Regions from separate parts of the Variovorax trehalosi genome, predicted to be linked through region 2. Evidence: riboswitches for the same ligand, from Rfam matches in the RefSeq annotation. Region 2 holds a riboswitch; the other holds the start of a gene.
The links. A riboswitch is a leader RNA that binds a small molecule or an ion and turns the genes downstream of it on or off. The one in region 2 is predicted to bind cobalamin.

Region 1 (10,410 bases), on a different contig from region 2:
GCCACGGCTTGGCCGCGTCGATATCGAGCGGGTCGAAAGCCTCGCCCGGCAGCAGATCCTGCGCCAACGCGCCCAGCAGCCCGGCATTCGCCCCCATGCCGTCGGCGGACGGATAGCGCGCGAGCGCGAGCAGCGTGTCGCGCCGCAAGCGCGCCTCGGGTGAAGCGCCGAACACATGCAGCCCGTCGCGAATCTGCGTTTCCTTGAGCTCGCACAGGTACGCATCGACGCGCGCGAGCACCGCATCGTCTTCCGCGCCCGGCATGCCCAGTTCCTCGACCAGATGTTGCGCCCGCACGGCCGCGAGGATCTGTGCGCGCAGCACCTTCGCGCGGCGCGCATCGACCAGCAGCGCGTCGTAGTACTCGTCGACCTGACGCTCCAGGTCTTGCATCGGCCCGTGGTTCTCGGCGCGCGTGAGCGGAGGCATCAGGTGATCGACGATCACGGCCTGCGTGCGCCGCTTGGCCTGCGCGCCCTCGCCCGGGTCGTTGACGATGAAGGGGTAGACGTTGGGCAGCGGCCCGAGGATCGCATCGGGCCAGCAGGTCTGCGCGAGCGCGATGCTCTTGCCCGGCAGCCATTCGAGGTTGCCGTGCTTGCCGACATGCACGACCGCATCGATGGCGAAGGCATCGCGCAGCCAGAAGTAGAAAGCGAGGTAGCTGTGCGGCGGCACCAGTTCGGCGTCGTGGTAGCTCGCGTAGTCGGCCGTGCCCAGGGTGCCGAGTGCGCGTGCGGGCTGGATGCCGACGAACACATGACCCAATCGCAGGCCGGCGATCATGAATCGGTCCTGCCGCAGCATCGGATCTTGCTCAGGCGTGCCCCATCGCGCATCGATGGCGGCGGCCATGCCTTCGGGCAAGTCGGCGAGCCGCGCGCGGTAGTCGGCGAGCGCGTAGCTCTGCCACGCGGGGCGCGCGGACCATTGGGCCGGATCGTTCGCGATGCCTTCCTGCAGCTTCTGCATCAGCGCATCGCCATCGGCCGGGATGGCATCGCCGAGCGCGTAGCCCTCGGCCTGCATCGAACGCAGGATGGCGATCACCGAAGCCGGCGTATCGAGCCCAACGCCGCTTCCGATGCGCCCTTCGCTGCCGGGGTAGTTCGCGAGGATCAATGCGATGCGCTTGTCGGCTGCCTTCAGGCTGCGCAGCCGGCACCAGCGCCGCGCCAACTTGGCCACGAAGGCGATGCGATCCGGTTCGGGTTGGTAGCTCACCACCTCGGTCTGCGTCAGTTCGCAGCGGTGCGACAGGCCCTTGAAGCTCACGGCACGCGTGATGATGCGGCCGTCCATCTCGGGCAGCGCGATCTGCATCGCGATGTCGCGCGGGCGCAGGCCCTGGCTGTCGGCCAGCCAGTCTTCGCGGTTGCCGCCACTCACGATCACCTGCAGCACCGGCGCATCACCGGCCAGCGCGATGGCTTCGCCTGCGTCATCTTGTGCGCCCTGCCCCAGTGCGGCGAAGGCGGTGGTGTTCAGCACGAGCTGCACATCATGTTCGCTGCACAGGCCGCGGAATGCGGACAGGCACAGCGGGTCTTTCAGCGAATCGAGCGCGACCGGCAGCGGGTTCAAGCCCTCGGCGTGCAGCGCGGCTGCGAGCGCATCGAATGCCGCCGTGTTGCCCGACAGCAGGTGCGAACGATAGAAAACAAGTGCCACCACTGGCGCATCCGCATGCCACCCGACGCGCAGATCGTCGATGCCGGCGACGGTGTGCGCCGCATCCATGCCGCGCGGCACATGCAGCGCGACCTGCGGCAGGCTGCGCGGCGGCAGCGGCGCCTCGCCATGGCCGAGGCCATGGAAGGCCACCGCGCGCAGGAACTGCATCGCATTGCCCGCGCCGCCCGCGCGCATGTATTGCCAGAGCTGGCGACACACGGCGCGCGGCAAGGTGCTGCGCGCGAGCAGGTCTTCGTCTTCCTGCAGGTCGCCCGAGAACATCGCGAGCTGCTGGCCCTTGCGCTTCGCAAGCTTCTCAAGCTGCTGCAACCCGTAGGCCCAGGCCGATTCGGCGCCCAGATGATCGACCACCACCACGCGCGCATGCTGCAGCACCTCGTCGACATACAGGTCGAGCGAGGCCGGCTGGCGCAGGTACATGAGGTTGGCCAGCCGCAGCGACGGGTAGCCGGGGACGGTGGCCGCCAGCGCGGTGCGCGCGGCGGCGAGCAGCGCGAGCGTGGTGTCGGCCGAACTGAGCACCACGATCTCGCCCGGCGTCTGGTCGAGCCGGGTGACGACGCTGTCGTCCTCGACGAAGCGTCCGGGCTGGGTGCTCAGCAGGTGCATGCGGTCAGGCCGGCACGGCGGCCACGCCTTCGAGTGCCTTGCGCAGCGCGCCCTCATCGAGGTCTTCGCCGATGAACACGAGGCGCGTGCGCTGCGCTTCGTCATCGCGCCAGCGGCGGTCGAAATGATGGTCGAAGCGGCGGCCGACGCCCTGCACCAAGAGGCGCATCGGCTTGCCCGGGATCGCGACGAAGCCCTTCACGCGGTAGATGGTGTGCTGCTCGACCAGCGCGGCGAGCGCGGCCAGCAGGCCTTCGCGGTCCACCGGCGGCAGATCGATCACGAGCGAGTCGAACTCGTCGTGGTCGTGGTCTTCCTCGTGGTCGTGGTGGCTCTCGCGAAGGTGGATCGTGGTTTCCGCCGCGCGGCCCTGGCCCAGCAGCAGCGCGAGCGGCAGCTTGCCTTCGGTGGCGGCGACGATCTTCACTTCGAGCGGCAGCTCTTCACGCACCAGCGCCTCGACCTGCGCGCGCGTGGCGTCATCCATCAGGTCGGTCTTGTTGAGCACCACGAGGTCGGCGGCCGAGAGCTGGTCTTCGAAGAGTTCGTGCAGCGGCGATTCGTGGTCGAGGTTGGGGTCGGCGCGGCGCTGCGCATCGACTTCCTGCGGGTTCTCGGCAAACTGGCCCGAGGCAGCGGCCGGGCCGTCGACCACGGTGACCACCGAATCGACGGTGAAGATGTTCGCGATGTCCGGCCACTGGAAGGCCTGCACCAGCGGCTTGGGGAGCGCGAGGCCCGAGGTCTCGATGATCACCGCGTCGATGTCGCCGCGGCGCTCGGCCAGCTGCAGCATCACGGGCAGAAACTCTTCCTGCACGGTGCAGCAGACGCAGCCGTTGGCCAGTTCGTACAGCGCGCCTTCGCGCTCGTTGCCTTCATCGTCGCAGCCGATGCCGCAGCCGCGCAGGATCTCGCCGTCGATGCCAAGCTCGCCGAACTCATTGACGATCACCGCGATGCGGCGGCCCTCGGCGTTGCCAAGGATATGGCGCAGCAGCGTGGTCTTGCCGCTGCCGAGGAAGCCCGTGACGATGGTGACGGGGATCTTGGCGTTGCTCTGTGTCATGGAATGGATGCTTTCAAGCGCCTGGGCGCGAAGATGGATGGCGGCATGCCGCAGCGCGCCGCGAGGACACTGCGGCGTGCGTGGCGATGGATTCGGCTCAGATGTCGCCGTACAGGCGGCGCTCGACGAAGACCGTGCCCTGCAGACGGCGCCAGCCCTTGGCAGCGGCCAGCACGCCCAGGTCTACCAGCGGCTCGACCAGCACGACGGTCATATAGGCCGCGCCGAAGCTGGCGATCTGGCCCAGGTTCTCAAGGCCCGTGCCGCGTCCGTAGAGCGCCCAGAAGCCGACCCAGACCACGATGCCGCCCTGGTAGGCCACCGACAGCTTGAAGGCCTGCTGGTAGCTGATGTCCACGTAGGCCACGTTGTCGGGAATGATCCGCCGCGCCAGCGCGGCCGTCGCGAACAGGGGCACCAGCAAGGTGGTGACGTTCATGCCGAACTGCGGCAGGTCCTGCGGTTCAAAAAAGAGACTCTGGATGAGCAACCCGCCCGCCAGGCCGATGGCCGCGGGCGCGAGCCCAAACACCAGCAAAAGCGTCGTGCCCAGGATCAGGTGCACCTCGGAAACGCCCACGGGATGGTGCGGCAGCACTTCGAAGAAGCAGAACACCAGCGCCACGGCGATGGCAGAGCGCAGCGCCAGGGCCGCGGGGCCGTCCTTCATGAGGGTATCGAAGGCCACCTTGCCTGTGTAGGCCAGCGCGGCGGCAGCCGTCGCGTAGCTGAGGAATATCTTGGATCCGTCGACGAGACCTGGTTCGATGTGCATCGAGCACCTCCTGTAATGCACCGCAGTGCGAAAGTTGATTGTTGGTGGATGGGATGGATCACGCAAGCGCCGTCATGAACGCTGGAGCGCGCGCTGTGCTGCCGGCACGGCCGACACCTTGGGCTGGCGCCGCAACCGGCGCCAGCCGATCACCACGCCGCTCGCCGAGGTGACCATGCCGATGATCGACAGCAGCCACACGACGATGTCCCAGGCGGGGCGGTATTGGATGAGCCATGGGAAGTCGAGGCTGTGCGCGGCATTGAAGAGCCAGCGGCGCAGGCGAGCGTTGCTGTCGTTGCTGCCGGCGACCTGCCCGCTCGAGGGATCGATGTAGATCCAGCTGCGTGCGACGTCGTCGAATTCGAGGCGCCAGATGGGCACGGTGCGCTCGCGGTGGTGGCCGTACCAGTGAAAGTCTTCGCGGGTCTGCAGCGTGGTTCGAATCACGTGGGCACCGGGACGCAGGCGTGCGGCGGCGCGCACGATGTCTTCGCGGGCTATCGAGGCAGGTGCACCTGTGACCGCGTCCACCACCCGCACGCGGGCCTGCGCATCGCGCAGTTGCAACAGCGGCTTGCCGTCGAACCACATCAGCAACGCCTCGCGCGAAGCCGCGGCGCCCTCGCCCGCTGGCAGCGTGGTCGGCGGCCATGGGAACGGCGATGCGCCGGCACCGGTGTAGCTCGCCATCGCGGCCGCGTCGCCCCGGTTGCGCTCGAACCAGTTGTTGGGGTTCATCGAGAGCCAGCCGCTCACGATCCAGGTCAGCACAAAGAAGCCGCCGATCAGCCCGGCGATGTGATGCCAGGCCATCCAGCCCGTGTACGGCGTGACGGCGCCGTTGCGAAAGCGCCGGCGCAGGCGGATGCGCAGGATGCCGATCACGATGCCCGTGACAGCCGAGACGATGCAGGCAGCCGACAGCCACACCACCACGTCGTGCCACAGCGGCGGATCGGCGCGAATCGGGGTGAAATAGATCCAGTGCGGCACGGAGCCGAGCCAGTTCCAGAAGCGTTCGGAGCGCGTGGTGTCGCGCACCACCTCGCCGGTGCGCGAGGACACGTAGAGCTCGGTGCCGGCCGCGTCGCCGATCTCGATGCGATGCAGCGGGCGCAATGGGTTGAGGCCCTGCGGCACGGTCCACTGGTCGCGCTCCAGCGTCTCGGCCCAATGCGCACCGGGCTGGCCCGAGAAGTCGCGGGCGATGGCTTCGGCCTGCGCCGCATCGACACCGCCGAGCACATGGCCATCGCGTGCCGACACCGCGTGCCGCCCACCGTGTGAATCAACGATGCGCCACACGGGCAGCGGATCGGCCCCGCCCTGCGTCTCCAGCGCCATGCGCCGCGGCGGCTGCGCACGCGCGGCCTGCGGCAACGCATCGAGCGCCGCCGATGGCGTGACCACCGCCTGCTCGAAACGCACCGGGCGAAGGCCCGCCAGCCGCTCTTCGTCCGTGAGGTTCGGATACCCCACGTACATCATCACCACGCCCGAGGCGAACCACATCACGAACAGCAGGCAGCCGCCGATGCCCAGCCACCGGTGCGTCCAGTACAGCCAGTGGCGGATGCGGGGCCAGGCGCGGCGCCATGCGGTGGTCATGAGGGCGGCGCCGTTCAGAAGTTCACCAGCGCCGACAGCTCGAGCGAGCGCGGACGGCCCAGCAGCCACTGGTTGCCGCTGTTCGAGAACGACACCGGGTAGGTGCGGTTGGCCAGGTTGTAGACGCGGAACGCAAGCTTGAGCGACGGGTTCGCCTGCCAGCTCACGCCCGCGTCGGCCACGGTGTACGAGCCGATCTTGCGAGAGTTGGCTGCATCGCCTGGCGCGGGCCGACGTAGCGCACGCCGAATTCGGCCTCCCATTGCGGGAGGAAGTGCCAGTTGAGCCAGAGGTTCGCAGCCTCTTCGGGCACACCGAACGGCGTGTTGCCGGCGCGCGAAACCAGGCGACCGCCGACGACCTCGTTGAAGTCGTCATAGCGCGCCCGCAGCTTGGCGACGTTGGCTTCGAGCCTGAGCGTGGAGGTCAGTGCCAGGTCGAGCGTGGCCTCGATGCCTTCGGACGACTGCTTGCCGACCTGCTGCGTGATGGTCGGGTCGCTCGCGGAACGCGAGAGCAGCTTGTCCTTCTCGAGGCGGTAGGCCGCGATGGTCCAGGCACCACGGCCTTCGGCCAGCTGGCGCTTGTAGCCGACCTCGACCTGCTTGCCGGTGCTCAACTCGAACGGAACCTGCGTGGCCGATGTGCTGATCACCGAGGTCAAGGGATCGGCCGCACGCGCCACCTGGGCGTAGAACGACTGCGAGGCATCGGGCGCGTACACCACGCCAAGGCGGCCGGTGGCGTACTCGAAGGTTTTCTGAAGGTTGTTGGCGGCGTTCTGCAGGTCGGTGCGCACTACCTTCGCGCGGTCCCAGCGCAGGCTGCCCACCACCGACCACTGCTCGTTGAAGGCCAGCTTGTCTTCGGCGAAGAAGGCGTAGGTGCTGGTCCTGGTCTTGTAGCGCGGCGTGTAGGCCACGGGCGAGGTGTAGTAGCCGGGGTTGAAGACGAACGGATCGACCACCGAGCGGCCGCCATAGGGCGAGTCGTTGGTGTGCAGGAAGTCGATGCGGTTCGCGTCGAAGCCGACCAGCACCTGGTTCTTCAGGCCGAACAGCGAATGCCTGAAGGTGGCGTCGGTGCGGTTGCCGACCTGCTCCTGGTCGTGGCCGATTTCCAGGTAGTCGCCGCGCGTCACGCGGCGCGTGGTGGCGTTGTAGGTGTAGGTCTCGCTGTTGCGCCAGTGGCGCTTGCTGTCCAGGCGGTAGAGCTGGTTGCGCACGGTGACGGCGTCGCTGGGCGTCCACTGGGCGTCCAGGCGGGTCCAGCGGTCGCGGTACTTGATCTCGGCGTCGTCGGGGTTGTAGTTCTGCTCGCGGTTCAGGCTGCTCACGCGGCCGTTGATGAGCGGCACCCCGTAGTAGCGCTGCGGCGACTGGCGGCCCTCGTCGTGCGAGAGCGTGAACTGCAGTTGCGGCGACACATCGAGTCGCACCGCCCCACCGACCGCCAGGCTCTCGGCATCGCCGCGCACCATGAAGCCGTCGGTCTTGCGATGGCTGATGTCGAAGCGGTAGGAGAGCATGTCGTTGATCGCACCGCCGCTGCCGAAAGCGACCTGGCGCGTGGCGTCGGAGCCGGCCGTCACGAGCGCCTCGTTCTGAATCGGGCCGCGCGTGGGCTTCTTGGGCACGACATTGATCGCGCCGCCGATGGCGCCCTCGCCGAACATCACCGACGCCGCGCCGCGCAGCACCTCGATGCGATCGACCGACCAGGTGTCGAATGGAAAGGTGACGGTGCCGGCGCCCGCGTAGAGGCGCGTGCCGTCAAACAGTTGCATCACCGAGCCGTGGCCGGTGAAGCCGCGCGCCGCGAGGGCCGTGCCGCCGTTGCCGGGGCCGGGCGAACCGGTGATGCCGGTGGCGCGGGTCACTGCTTCGACCACCGAAACATCGCCGCGTGCGCGGATGGCGTCGCCGGTCAGCACCTCGATGCTGGCGGGGGTTTCCAGCGGCGTGAGGCCCAGGCGGCTGCCGGTCTGGGTCGGCTCGTCCATGGCCAGCGGTGTGTGGCGGCTGGCTTCGACCTGCACCGGCGCGAGGCTCTTGATGTTGCTGCCGTTGCCCATCGCCTCATCCGATTGCGCCAAGGCACCGCCCGAGCCGAAGGCCAGTCCCAAGCCCAGTGAAAGACCCGAAAGGCGCGACCATTGCAACGGCGCGCCCGTGCGATCGCGCGCCGGCGATGCTTGACCCATGTGACTTCTCCTCGCGACCTGCGTCCCCGCAGGCTCCTGACCGAATGAGGGCGTCGAGGGAGGTGGCTGAGGGCAGGCCAGTTCGCGCGGGGGCGAGGCGGCATGCCCGGACCCGCACTCCCGCAGCGTCCGACGGCGGTTTGCGAAGGCCGGTATCCGGGCTTGCGGAGCGCGCCGATGGGCACTTTGAATGCACATCGACGCCGAAACCCTCGCCTTCCCACGCCGAAGCGCAGTGGCTGTCGATGCCGCGGGGGCATCGACGCGAGGTTTTCCAGATCCGCTGACCGTTGCGGGGGCAGCGCAGGAATGGATGCATCCGTGAAGACGCAGCGCACCTGCTTCCCGTTTAACCCCCAGGCCACTGAATGGCATGCGGGGCACCTTCGAACCGTGTGGGTTGTTGTGTTGCTAAGAAAAGCTTACAGAACCCAACCGCCGGAATTATAGGGAGCGGCCCGTGGACAGCGCGCTGCGGCGGGTGTCCTGTATCGGCTTGCCGTCCACACCGAACAGCCGCCGCATCACTGCGACTCCAGCCACCAGCGCGTTGGAATAGCTGGCATACGGCTCGTGGGCGGCCTCCAGCGGCTCATAGACGTGGCGCTCATCGTCGGGTTGGCCACCGTCCGTCGCCTCTTCCATCAACACCCAATAGAACTCCCCCACTTCCAGTTCGTGGACGGTGAGCGCGATGTTTCTGGGCAAAGGCATGGGATGAGAGAAATGTGCAGAGGACAGGCGATTTCCTTTCTTTGAATGAATTGGCGGCTCGGGCGGTTGACAGCTCCCGGGCTTCTCCTACAGAGGGTTTGCGATGCGAGAACTAATGTTGTTGTAAGAAACCTTCAACCAGACCCCGGAGGCCCCATGAAGCACTTCACCCTTGAATCGAACATGCGAGCGAATATCGGCGGGGCGTTCTATCCGACCGGTTATTCGATGGTGATGTTCCCGAGCGCCGAGGACGCCGACCGGATCGGGCACCGGCTGATCGAAAGCGGCGTAAGCGGCGACGAGGTCTACCTTCTTCCCGCCGCGACCGTGTTGGCGGAAATCACGCCTACGGCAAGCGATGCCGACAATCCCCTGCCCTCCGCCGGCACCGAAGGCGCCACGGTGCGCGCCTACACCAAGCTCGCGCGCGAAGGGCACACGGCCCTCCTGGTCAAGACGAAGAACGAAGAGGCCGCGAACCGCCTGATGGAAGTCGTGCGGACCGTGCCGTATTCCATCGCGCAGCGCTATCGCACGCTGGTGATCGAGGACCTGTAGACGCCGGAACGGAGTTCAGGCCGGCACGGCCATCGTGACCGCACGCTGCACCACGTCGCGCGCCATGGCCTGGGCGAGTTCGTGTTCGCCGAGAAAGACGGTGACTGCCGCTTCCTGGGTGAGCAGCTTGGCTTCCTGCTCGTTATGGCTGCGGATCACGGTCTGGATCGCCGGATTGAGCGTGCGGGCGGTCTCGATCATCTGGCGCACGTTCATGGTGTCGGGCGTAGCCACCACCAGCACGCGGGCGCGCGCCACATGGGCCTGGATCAGCACCGCGGGGTCCGCCGCATCGCCCCACACGGCGGCGACGCCGGCTTCGCGCAGCTTCTCGACCAACTCGCGGTTCTGCTCGGCCACCACGTAGGGAATGTCGTTCGCCTCGAGTTCGGCCGCAATGCGGCGCCCGACGCGGCCGTAGCCGACCAGCACCACCTGCTTGGAGAGGTACTTTGCCTCGGTGGTCATCGGCAGTTCGGCCAGCGGGTCGTCGCGCGACTCCAGTCCCCGTGCGAACGAGGAATGGGCATGGAGCCACTTTTGCATCGGTGCGATGAGGCTGAACCACAGCGGATTGGTCGCAATGGAGATGAGCGCGCCCGCGAGCACCAGGCTCTGCCCCTCGACCGGCAACAGGCCGAGCGACACGCCCAGCCCCGCGAGGATGAAAGAGAACTCGCCGATCTGCGCCAGGCTCGCGCTCACCGTGAGCGCCGTGCCCAGCGGATAGCGGAACACCAGCACCAGCGCGCAGGCCGCGAGCGACTTGCCCAGCACGATCACCCCCACCACCGCGAGCACCTGCAGCGGGCGGTCGATCAGCACCGAGGGGTCGAACAGCATGCCCACCGACACGAAGAACAGCACCGCAAAGGCATCGCGCAGCGGCAGCGACTCCTGCGCCGCCCGGTGGCTGAACTGCGACTCGCGCATCACCATGCCGGCAAAGAAGGCGCCAAGAGCGAACGACACGCCGAAGAGTGCCGCCGAGGCGAAGGCGATGCTCACGGCGGCAGCCACCACGCACAGCGTGAACAGCTCGCGCGAGCCGGTGCGCGTGACCTGCCAGAGGATCCACGGGAACACGCGCCGGCCTACCACCAGCATCAGCGCGACGAAGCCGCCGACCTGCAGCAGCGTGAGGCCGAGGGTCTGCCACAGCGGGTCGGCGG
Region 2 (10,410 bases):
GCCCAGGTCGATGTCGGCGATCACCAAACCTTCCTGGTCTTCGGCCAGTGGCGTGCCGAGCGGCGATCCGTCGGGCGCGTAGATGCGCGCATAGCCGCCGCCTGTGCGCAGCATCTGCTGCTTGCCGGCATCGGTGCACATCAGCTCGCTCATCGCAGGCGAGACCGTGGCGCACGGTGCGACCACGAAGCACTGGCCCTCGGCTGCGTAGACCTGGCTCGCGGCGTTGTTGACCTCCGGCCCGAGCGCGTAGGCCGCGCCGCGGTAGAGCGAGAAGCTGGGCCATGCGCCGCAGTGGATCTGCTCGTTCTGCGCATACATCGCGTACTTGCTGAGCGGCTGCAGGTGCTCCCAGCACGAGAGCGATCCGACATTGCCGATGGCCGTCTCGACCACCGCGAGGTCGGAACCGTCGCCTTCGCCGAATACGGTGCGCTCCACGTGCGTGGGCTTGAGCTTGCGGCGCGTCTGCACAGTGTTGCCCTGGTCGTCGATCAGCGCTTGCGCGATGTAGAGGCTGCCCGCGGCCTTCTCGCTGTAGCCGAGCGACACCCAGATGCGGTGCTTGCGCGCCGCGTCCTTGATGCGGTCGAACTCGGCCGAACCGACCACCAGCGCGTTGTCGTGGTAGCGCTGCACGAACTGCATGCCCCAGGCGGGCGAATCGAGCCAGATCCACCACGGGTAGCCGGGCACCCAGGTCTCGGGAAAGGCGATGAGCTTCACGCCCTGGCCGGCGGCCTGGGCCATGAGCTCGATGGTCTTGTCGATGGTGCCGTCGAGGTCGAGGAACACGGGCGCGGCCTGCACGGCGGCGACGCGTAGCTTGGGGTGGACGGTGGTGGGCATGGCGAGTCTCCAGAGGTGATGGTGGTGGGGTGGATGAAACAACTTCGCACACCCCCAACGCGGGTTTGCGCGGTGGCATGCGGGTTGCTTGAAGCGTAGATTCGCCGCCGCGGAACGCCTTGATCCGAACTGGCGGCGTTCTTGTTCCAGCGTTGCACGCGCTTTCCGGGGACCCCCATGAACCAGTTGCTCAGCACCGATGCCGTGGCGCGCGACCAGCGCCTGGCCTACTGGACCGACATGATCTGCAATGTCTACGTGCAGCTCGGGTGCGATCCGGTGCGGCCGGACGACATCGGCCGTTTCGAAGGCAGCATCCGCCAGCACTCGCTGCCCAGCCTCGATGTGTCGGTGGTCAAGTCAGGCGCGCAGAAGGTCATGCGCACGAGCGGGCACATCGCGCGCTCGGGCGACGACTATTTCCTCGTGAGCATTCAGGCGCAGGGGCGCGGCGTGGTGCGCCAGGACGGGCGCGATGCGGTGCTCTCGGCCGGCGACTTCGCGCTGTACGACAGCACGCGGCCCTACCAGCTGCTCTTCGACGACAAGTTCGAGCAGATCGTGCTCAAGCTGCCCGGCGAGCGCCTGCGCAGCGAGCTGCGCGACACCGAGGCGCTGACGGCGACCACGGTGTCGGGTAAGGAGGGCGCGGGGCATCTGCTGCTGGGCATGATCCGCACGCTGCGCGAAGACATCGACACGCTGCAGCCCGCATCGGCGCTGGCCGTGGCCAACGGCGTGCAGAGCATCCTCGTGGCGGGCCTGCAGACGCTGCCGGCGGCGCGTGCGCCCTCGCTGAGCAACCTCACGGCGTACCATCTCGCGCGCGTGAAGCGATGCATCGACGAGCAACTGGCCGATCCCTCGCTGTCGGTGGGCAGCATCGCGGCTTCTCTGGGGGTGTCGGCGAGCCACGTCCACCGTGTCTTCAAGAGCGAGCCGCTGACGCCTTCGCAGTACATCTGGGAGCGCAGGCTCGAGGCCTGCAGCCGCGACCTGCTGGAGCCGCGGCTTGCGGGCAAGCCGGTGGGGGAGATCGCGTATGGGCGCGGTTTCAACGATGCGGCGCATTTCAGCCGCGCATTCCGCGAGAGATTCGGCTGCTCGCCGCGCGAGTGGCGGCAGCAGCGGGTGCAGTAGGCCTTACTGGACCAGCAGGACAGAGATGTCGGTCTCGCCGATCACCTTGGTGGCCACCGAGCCCATCAGCGCGCGTCCGAAGAGGCCATGGCCGTGGGTGCCGAGCACGATCAGCTCGGCTTGCGCGGCGGCGGCCGACTTGAGAATTTCCTCGGCCGCATGCCCGTGGCGCTTGTCGATCGTGTAGTTGCCGATGCCCTTCTCGGCAAGGAGCGCCTTCACCGGATCGAGCACCTTCGCGCTCTCCTCGGCGTAGTACTCCGCCACGATCTCCTTGGTGAGGTGCCGCGTCACATGGCCCGAGATGCCGGTGCACACGTTGACAACCACGAGTTCGTGTCCGTCCACGAACATCGTGCGATTGGCGACCAGGTAGTCCAGCGCCTTGCGGGTGTAGGCGCTGCCGTCGACGGCGATGAGGATTTTCATGAAACCGTTATACGGCTGCGCCTGGCGCATCGCAACGGGTCACACCCCAGACCATGGGGCCTTTACTTCAGCCTTGAAGGCCCTTCCAGAGCATGTAGGCGGCCAGCAGGTACAGGATGCTCGCGAACACGCGCTTGAGCTTCTTCACGGGCAGCGTGTGCGCGGCCTTGGCGCCCAGCGGCGCGGTGAACACACTGCAGACGGCGATCACCACCAGCGCCGGCAGCCAGATGTAGCCGAAGGAGCCCGCGGGCAGGCCCTGCACCGACTGTCCGCTGATCGCATAGCCCATCACGTTGGCCACCGCGATGGGAAAGCCCAGCGCAGCGCTGGTGGCCACCGCGTTGTGGATCGAGATGTTGCACCACGTCATGAACGGCACGCTGATGAAGCCGCCGCCCGCGCCCACCAGGCCCGAGATGAAGCCGATCACCCCGCCGGCCGCAAGCTGGCCGCCGGTGCCCGGCATCTGGCGCGTGGGCTTGGGCTTCCTGTCGAGGAACATCTGCGTGGCCGAGAAGCCCACGAAGAGCGCGAAGAAGATGGCCAGGGCCGTGCCCTTGAGCAGCGCGAACACGCCCAGGCTCCCGGCCAGGCTGCCGATCACGATGCCGGGCGCGAGGCGCTTGACGATGTCCCAGCGCACCGCGCCGCGCTTGTGGTGCGCGCGCACGCTGGAGACCGAGGTGAAGATGATCGTGGCCATCGAGGTGGCGATCGCCATCTTCACCGCGAGGTCGGACGACACGCCGCGGTGACCCATGATGATCGTGATGAACGGCACCATCAGCATGCCGCCGCCGATGCCCAGGAGGCCTGCGAGAAAGCCGGTGCCCAGGCCGAGCGCGGCCAGTTCAAGAATCAGGAGGGGGTCGAGGAATTCGGTCACGCTGCGGGTCTTCGGACAAAGCAACGGCCCCGAGCAGTGTGTGCTGGGGGCCGTGCCGATGGAAAAAGGTGTCTGCAAGTGGGCGCCGAACCCGCATCCTGAACCAGGGTTCAGGTGGGCGAGGGCAGCAAGACTTCGGGTTCATCTGACGCGAGATGATCACGCCCGTCAAGCGATGTACCAAGCCCGGCTCCGGAGAGCATTGGAACAAGGAAATATTAAGCCCGACGCGCACCGCAGACAGTTCGGATTTTACGCTCCGTATGAGTCCATGGTGTTCATTCAGAGCAAATGACCATCGCCGGCCAGCGCCTGATCGAGCTTTTGAATGAGCTGGGTGGCCTTGGCATCGACTTCTCCGGGCTCAGCCGTGGTAGGCGCGGGCGCCGCGGCAGGCGTCGCAACTGCAGCCGCCTGCTGCGCTGCGAGGTCGAAGGCCAGGTTCAGCGAAGCCAGCACCGCGATGCGATCGCGTGCCTTGACTTTTCCCGCATCGCGGATCTTGCACATGGCGGCATCCACGCGTTCGACCGCATCGCGCAACTGCGGCTCGCCGCCGTCGGGACAGCCGAGCAAATAGCTCTGGCCCATGATCTGTACTTCTATCTGCTTCATGCGGTGGAGTCTTCGGGAGGTGGTTCAGCCGGCAGCCGCTCGAGCAGTGCATCCAGGCGCGTGCGTGCCGCGGCGAGCCGCGACTTGAGCCCGTCGCGTTCGCGCACGAGCGCATCGACCTGTTCCTGGAGCAGCGCATTGGTGCGCTGTACCTCTTCGTGACGCACGAGCAAGCGTTCCACACGCTCGGCGATCTGATCGATGGGGCTGGAGGCGGGCATGGTTGGCGATTGTAGTTTCCCGGGGAATGGGGCCCGCCGGCAGGGCGCGCGGTGCCTTGTCTGGCATGGATTCTGCTGCCTTCGCAGCGGCCTTTCAAACATTTATAGCCACCTCATGACCACGAAGAACAACACTCTATTCAGTCGGCGTGATCTGCTCACGCTCATCGGCAAGACCGCAGGCGGCGGCGCGATGTACCAGGCAATGACCTCTCTTGGTTTCGCTGCCGAGTCCAACTACAGCGGCCCTCCGAAACTCGATGGGGCAAAGAAGGGCGCTTCGGTGCTGGTTCTTGGTGCAGGTCTGGCCGGCATGGCCGCCGCGCTCGAGTTGCGCGCCGCGGGCTACTCGGTGAAGGTGCTCGAGTTCAGCAACCGTGCAGGCGGCCGCTGCTGGACGCTGCGCGGCGGCGACACCTTCACCGAACTCGGTGGCGCGGTGCAGCAGTGCGGTTTCGCAAAGGGCGAGTACTTCAACCCGGGTCCGTGGCGCATACCTTTTCATCACCATGCGGTGCTCGGCTATTGCAAGCGGCTGGGCGTTGCGCTCGAGCCTTTCGTTCAGGTCAACTACAACGCGCTCGTGCATTCGACCAAGGCCTATGGCGGCAAGCCGCAGCGCTATCGCCATGTGCAGGCCGACTACCAGGGCTATGTGGCCGAGTTGCTCGGCAAGGCGACGCAGCAGGGCAACCTCGATGCGGCGCTGACGAAAGAAGACAAGGAGAAACTGCTCGAAGGCCTGCGCCGCTGGGGCGCGCTCGACACGCAGTTCCGCTACCGCGAAGGCACCATCAGCAGCGACCGCCGCGGCTATGAAGTCGATGCGGGCGGCGGCCTCATGCCGCTGGCCAAGCCATCGAAACCGCTCGACATGAGCGAGCTGCTGCAATCGAGCCTTTGGCGTTACATCGCAAGCGGACAGGACTACGAATTCCAGAGCGCGATCTTCCAGCCCGTGGGCGGCATGGACATGATCGCCAAGGCCTTCCAGAAAGAAGTCGGCAGCCTCATCCGCTACGGCGCGAAGGTCACCAAGATCGAGCAGAACGACCGCGGCGTCACCGTCACCTACACCGATGAAGCCAAGGGCGGCGCGGTCACGCAGGCCAAGGCCGACTGGTGCCTGTGCACCATTCCGCTGTCGGTGCTCAGCCAGATCGACATGCAGGTCAGCGCGCCGATGCAGGAGGCGATCAACGCCGTGCCCTATGGCGCGTCGGTGAAAGTGGGCCTGCAGTTCAAGCGCCGCTTCTGGGAAGAAGACGAGCACATCTACGGCGGCATCAGCTACACCGATCTGCCCATTTCGCGCATCTCGTACCCCTCGACGCGCTACGGCGCCAAGGGCAAGGCGGTGGTGCTCGGTGCCTATGTGTTCGACGGCCCGAACTCCTACGAATTCACCGCGATGGCGCCCGAGGAGCGCGTGCGCCGCGCGGTCGAGTTCGGCATGCAGTTGCATCCGCAGTACGCGAGCGAGTTCGACAACGGCATCTCTGTCGGCTGGCACCGCGTGCCCGGCACGAATGGGTGCTACGGCATGTGGACCGACGAGACGCGCCAGAAGCACTACAAGAACCTGTGCCAGGTCGACGGGCGCATCGCGCTCGCGGGCGAACATGCTTCCTACATTCCAGCCTGGCAGGAGGGCGCGCTGCTCTCGTCGCTCGATGCCATCCAGCGGCTGCATGCCCGCGCCGTCGCCGCATGACCGACGAGTGAAGGACACATCCACCATGAACAACAGCAACCTCACGACCTTCCGGCGCGCACTGCTCGGCCTTTCGTTCGGCGCCATCGCCGCGATGAGCGGACACGCCTTCGCGCAATCGCCCGAGCCCACGTTCTCCGTCGGCCCCCGGTTCCAGGAGAGTTCGGGCGAATCGATCTACCGCGCCACCTGCCAGGGCTGCCACATGGCGCAGGGGCAGGGCGCGAAAGGCGCGGGCGCCTACCCGCCGCTCGCGTCGAATCCGCGGCTCGCGAGCGCGGAGTACCCGCTCTACGTGGTCATCAACGGCCAGAAAGGCATGCCCGCCTTCGGCAAGATGTTGAGCGACGAGCAAATCGCTGCCGTGGTCGGCTATGCGCGCACGCATTTCGGCAACCAGTACGCCGATGCGATTCCCGCGGAGAGCGTCAAGAAGCTGCGGCCTTGACTTCACCGCGACCTCCGGCAGATCCTTCCTTCATTCATCCACCCCCGCAGAGAGACAACACGCATGACCATGACCCTTCTCACCCAGACGAAGAAACTGGCGTTCGTCGCCACCCTGTTCGCAGCCGCTTGCGGTGCGGCGCACGCGGCCGACGAAGTCATTCGCCACCGCATTCCGAACTCCACCTTTCCGATCGCGGCCGCGGTGGAGGTTCCTTCGTCCTTCACCAACGTGTACCTCTCGGGCCAGGTGCCGCCGCTGCAGGACGCGGCCGCGCCCAAGAATAGTGCCGCGGCCTACGGCGGCGACACCAAGGGCCAGACCATCGGCGTGCTCAAGGCCATCGAGAAGAGCCTCACGGGCCTGGGCCTCACGATGGGCGACGTGGTGAAGATGCAGGTGTTCCTGGTGGGCGATCCGGCCAAGGACAACAAGATGGACTTCGCCGGCTTCATGGAGGGCTACACCCAGTTCTTCGGCACCACGGCGCAGCCCAGACTGCCGGTGCGCTCGACGATGCAGGTGGCGGCGCTGGTCAACCCGGCGTACCTGGTCGAGATCGAGGTGACGGCGGTCCGCCCGGCCAAATCGAAGTAGCCTCCCCGGCGGTACGAGTGGCGCAGCAGCCACAACTTTCGACTTAGCGCCGCCGCCGCAGGGCCTAAAATCCCGCCCGTTGGTGCTCGCGCCGTGGTTCGCACGGCGCAGTTCAACGGGAAGCAGGAGTGAACGCCCCGAGAGGTCCGCAAGCCGGACATCGGACCAAGGCCGAAGCCGCCTGCGCTGCCCCCGCAACGGTCAAGCAGACGACGCCGCAAGGCGCCACCCCTTTCCATCCAGCCACTGGGCGCCCTGAAACAGGCGCCTGGGAAGGCGGCAGGGGCTGTTCTGCCAGCCCGGATACCGGCCAACAAGGCGGCTGCCGCATGCATGAACGAACAAGAACCGGTTCATGCCAGCGGCGGTCATTGCGCCCAGGGCGCCGGCGGGGAGGCCGGCCAGGGGCATTGACGTTCGTTCGGCTCACTCATGATTTCCTGCGTTTCTTTTTCCCGCGCTGCTCGCGGTCGCGCGCCTGCGCCCATCCGCCATCGCGGCCTTGCCTGCCTGCCGCTCGCGCTGGCCTCGGCCTTCGGCGGCTTCGCACTGATCCAACTGCCGACCCTGGCGCATGCGCAGGAACAAAAAGCCGCGCCCACGCTGGCCGAAACGGTGGTCACGGCCAACCGCACGCCGCAGCCGCTGTCGGACCTGGTGGGCGACGTGTCGATCATCGATCGCCAAACCATCGAGCGCAGCGGCGCGACCGGTGTGGCCGATGTGCTGGCGCGCCAGCCCGGCATCGAGATCACGCGCAACGGCGGCGTGGGCAACAACACCAGCCTGTACATCCGCGGGGCCGAGACGCGCTTCACGGCCGTCTACCTCGACGGCGTGCGCATCGACTCGCAATCGACCGGCGGCGCCGGCTGGGAAGGCATTCCGCTCGCGCAGATCGACCGCATCGAGGTGCTGCGCGGTCCGGCCGCCGCGGTGTATGGCTCCGACGCCATCGGCGGCGTGATCCAGCTCTTTACCAAGCGCGGCGAAGAGGGCGTGTCGCCCTACGCGGGCATCGGCTTCGGCAGCCATGGCCTGCGCAAGATCGAAGGCGGCGTGAGCGGCAAGTCGGGCCTGTTCGACTATTCGTTCGGTGTCGCGCACGAAGAGAGCAAGGGCTTCAATGTGCAGCCCGCCGACAAGCGCACGCCCTCGAAGGACGGCTTCACCAGCCCCGACCGCGACGGCTACCGCAGCACTTCCGGCAACCTGAAGCTGGGCTTCCAGATCACGCCCGACCAGCGCATCGAAGCCACCTTGCTCCAAAGCAACGTCGAGGCCGGCTACGACGCCTCGGTCAGCTTCAGGACCCGGCCGCCGGTCCGGTTCAGGAACGACGTCTCGGACAACACGCTGCGCACCGCCGGCCTCACCTGGTCGGCCAAGTGGAACGACATCTACAGCACCCGCGTGCAAGTGACCGACTCGCAATCGGTCTACAAGACGCAGCCTTCGTTCTATCGCACCGAAACCAACCTGCGTGGCTACCTGTTCCAGAACGAGTTCCGCTTCGGCCCGCACCTGGTGACGGCCACGCTGGAGCGCCGCGAAGACGCGCTGGAAAACGCACCCACCACCTCGGCCAGGCTGTTCTCGCAAGACCGCTCGCAGAACGCGCTCGCGCTCGGCTACGGCTTCGTGCAGGGCCCGCATTCGCTGCAACTGCATGTGCGCCGCGACAAGGACAGCGAGTTCGGCGGCAAGACCACCGGCAGCGCCGCCTACGGCTTTGCCATCCTGCCGTCGCTGCGCTTCACCGCATCGGCCGGCACCGCTTTCCGCGTGCCCACGCTCTACCAGCGCTTCAGCGAATACGGCGTGGCGACGCTGCGGCCCGAAGACAGCCGCAACGTCGAGCTGGGCCTGAATTACGCCAAGGACGGCACCACCGCCGGCATCGTGGTCTACCGCAACCGCGTGCGCAACCTGATCAACTTCGTGGGCACCGCCACGGGCTGCGCCTCGTCGTTCGGCTGCTACACCAACGTGAACCGCGCCACCCTGCAGGGCGCGACGCTGTCGGCCAGCCAGCGCATCGGCGATGTCACGCTGCGTGCCTCGCTCGACGTGCAGGACCCCAAGGACGCCGAGACCGGCAACCTGCTCGCACGCCGCGCCAAGCGCCACGGCACGATTGGCGCCGACTGGCGCGTGGCCGGTTGGACGCTGGGCGCCGAAGTGCAGGCTTCGAGCCAGCGCTACGACGACACGGCCAACAAGATCAAGCTCGGCGGCTACACGCTGCTGAACCTGTCGGCCAGTACGCAGATCGCACGGGACCTGAACCTCGTGGCCCGCATCGACAATGTGGGCGACAAGGACTACCAGTACGCACGCCTCTATGCCAACGGGGGCCGCAGCGCCTACCTCGGCCTCAAGTGGACACCGCAGTAAACGACCTTTCGCCACGACTCGGCACCGCAGCCACCTGTGCCGCGGTGCTGATCGCCGCGCCAGCCTCGGGGCAGGGCAAGACCACGGTGGCGGCTGCGCTCGCGCGGCTGCATGTGCGGCAGGGGCGGCGGGTGAGGGCCTTCAAGTGCGGGCCTGACTTTCTGGATCCGCACTGGTTGGCGCTCGCCACCGGCGCGCCGGTGCATTCGCTGGACCTGTGGATGACCGGGGAGGCCGATTGCAGGGCGCGCCTGCGTGCCGCGGCCGCCGAAGCCGATCTCGTGATCGTCGAAGGCGTGATGGGTCTGTTCGACGGCACGCCGAGTGCGGCCGACCTCGCGGAGCGCTTCGGCCTGCCGGTGCTGGCCGTGATCGATGCGCACGCGATGGCCGGCACCTTCGGGGCGCTGGCCTACGGATTGCAGAACTTCAAGCCCGGCCTGCCGTGGGCCGGCGTGCTGGCCAATCGCGTGGCGAGCGAGCGGCACGCAGGCATGTTGAAGGACGCATTGCGCGAGCCTTCGCAATGGATGGGCGCCTTGCCCCGCGACGCGCAGTTCGCGTTGCCCGAGCGGCACCTGGGACTTGTCGGCGCGAATGAACTCGACGATGCAATGGTGCGACTCGATGCGGCCGCCGATGTGCTGGCTGAAACGCCCCTGGGCCAATTGCCGGTCTCGCAACTGCCGCAGGTGCGCTTCGCTGCGCCCGCCGCAGAAGAGCCGGCCACAGCGCCGCTGCTGGCAGGCCGCACCATCGCCATCGCGCGCGATGCGGCGTTCTCCTTCATCTATCCCGCGAACCTCGACGTGCTCTCGGCACTCGGTGCGCGGCTTTCATTCTTCTCGCCGCTGGCGGGCGATGCGTTGCCAGCCTGCGATGCGGTCTGGCTTCCGGGCGGCTACCCCGAGCTGCATGCCGAAGCACTCTCGGCGAACGAATCGATGCGTGCCTCCCTGGCCGCGCACGCCGCCGCGGGCAAGCCCATCTGGGCCGAGTGCGGCGGCATGATGGCGCTGTTCGACGAACTCGCCACGCACACCGATGCGGAGCCGCAGCAGGTCCACCGCGTATGGGGCCTGCTCCCCGGTCGCGTGACGATGCAAAAGCG

Region 1: another riboswitch for cobalamin. It lies ahead of ACSFA7_RS18985 (TonB-dependent receptor); the one in region 2 lies ahead of ACSFA7_RS05190 (TonB-dependent receptor domain-containing protein).

The regions. Positions count from the first base shown of each region.
Region 1 covers NZ_JBPJZG010000005.1:22,792-33,201, reverse strand. Annotated here, with positions in the region: gene cobN (cobaltochelatase subunit CobN) at 1-2,305, opposite strand, end outside; gene cobW (cobalamin biosynthesis protein CobW) at 2,310-3,374, opposite strand; gene ACSFA7_RS19000 (energy-coupling factor ABC transporter permease) at 3,472-4,149, opposite strand; gene ACSFA7_RS18995 (PepSY domain-containing protein) at 4,222-5,760, opposite strand; gene ACSFA7_RS18990 (hypothetical protein) at 5,775-5,942, opposite strand; gene ACSFA7_RS18985 (TonB-dependent receptor) at 5,924-7,963, opposite strand; cobalamin riboswitch at 8,094-8,364, opposite strand; gene ACSFA7_RS18980 (hypothetical protein) at 8,408-8,677, opposite strand; gene ACSFA7_RS18975 (hypothetical protein) at 8,834-9,238, shown strand; gene ACSFA7_RS18970 (cation:proton antiporter domain-containing protein) at 9,254-10,410, opposite strand, start outside.
Region 2 covers NZ_JBPJZG010000001.1:1,097,267-1,107,676, forward strand. Annotated here, with positions in the region: gene ACSFA7_RS05145 (carbon-nitrogen hydrolase family protein) at 1-849, opposite strand, end outside; gene ACSFA7_RS05150 (AraC-like ligand-binding domain-containing protein) at 1,027-1,989, shown strand; gene ACSFA7_RS05155 (universal stress protein) at 1,993-2,418, opposite strand; gene ACSFA7_RS05160 (sulfite exporter TauE/SafE family protein) at 2,486-3,307, opposite strand; gene ACSFA7_RS05165 (cell division protein ZapA) at 3,590-3,922, opposite strand; gene ACSFA7_RS05170 (hypothetical protein) at 3,919-4,143, opposite strand; gene ACSFA7_RS05175 (flavin monoamine oxidase family protein) at 4,259-5,857, shown strand; gene ACSFA7_RS05180 (c-type cytochrome) at 5,883-6,305, shown strand; gene ACSFA7_RS05185 (RidA family protein) at 6,369-6,902, shown strand; cobalamin riboswitch at 6,967-7,231, shown strand; gene ACSFA7_RS05190 (TonB-dependent receptor domain-containing protein) at 7,335-9,299, shown strand; gene ACSFA7_RS05195 (cobyrinic acid a,c-diamide synthase CobB) at 9,284-10,410, shown strand, end outside.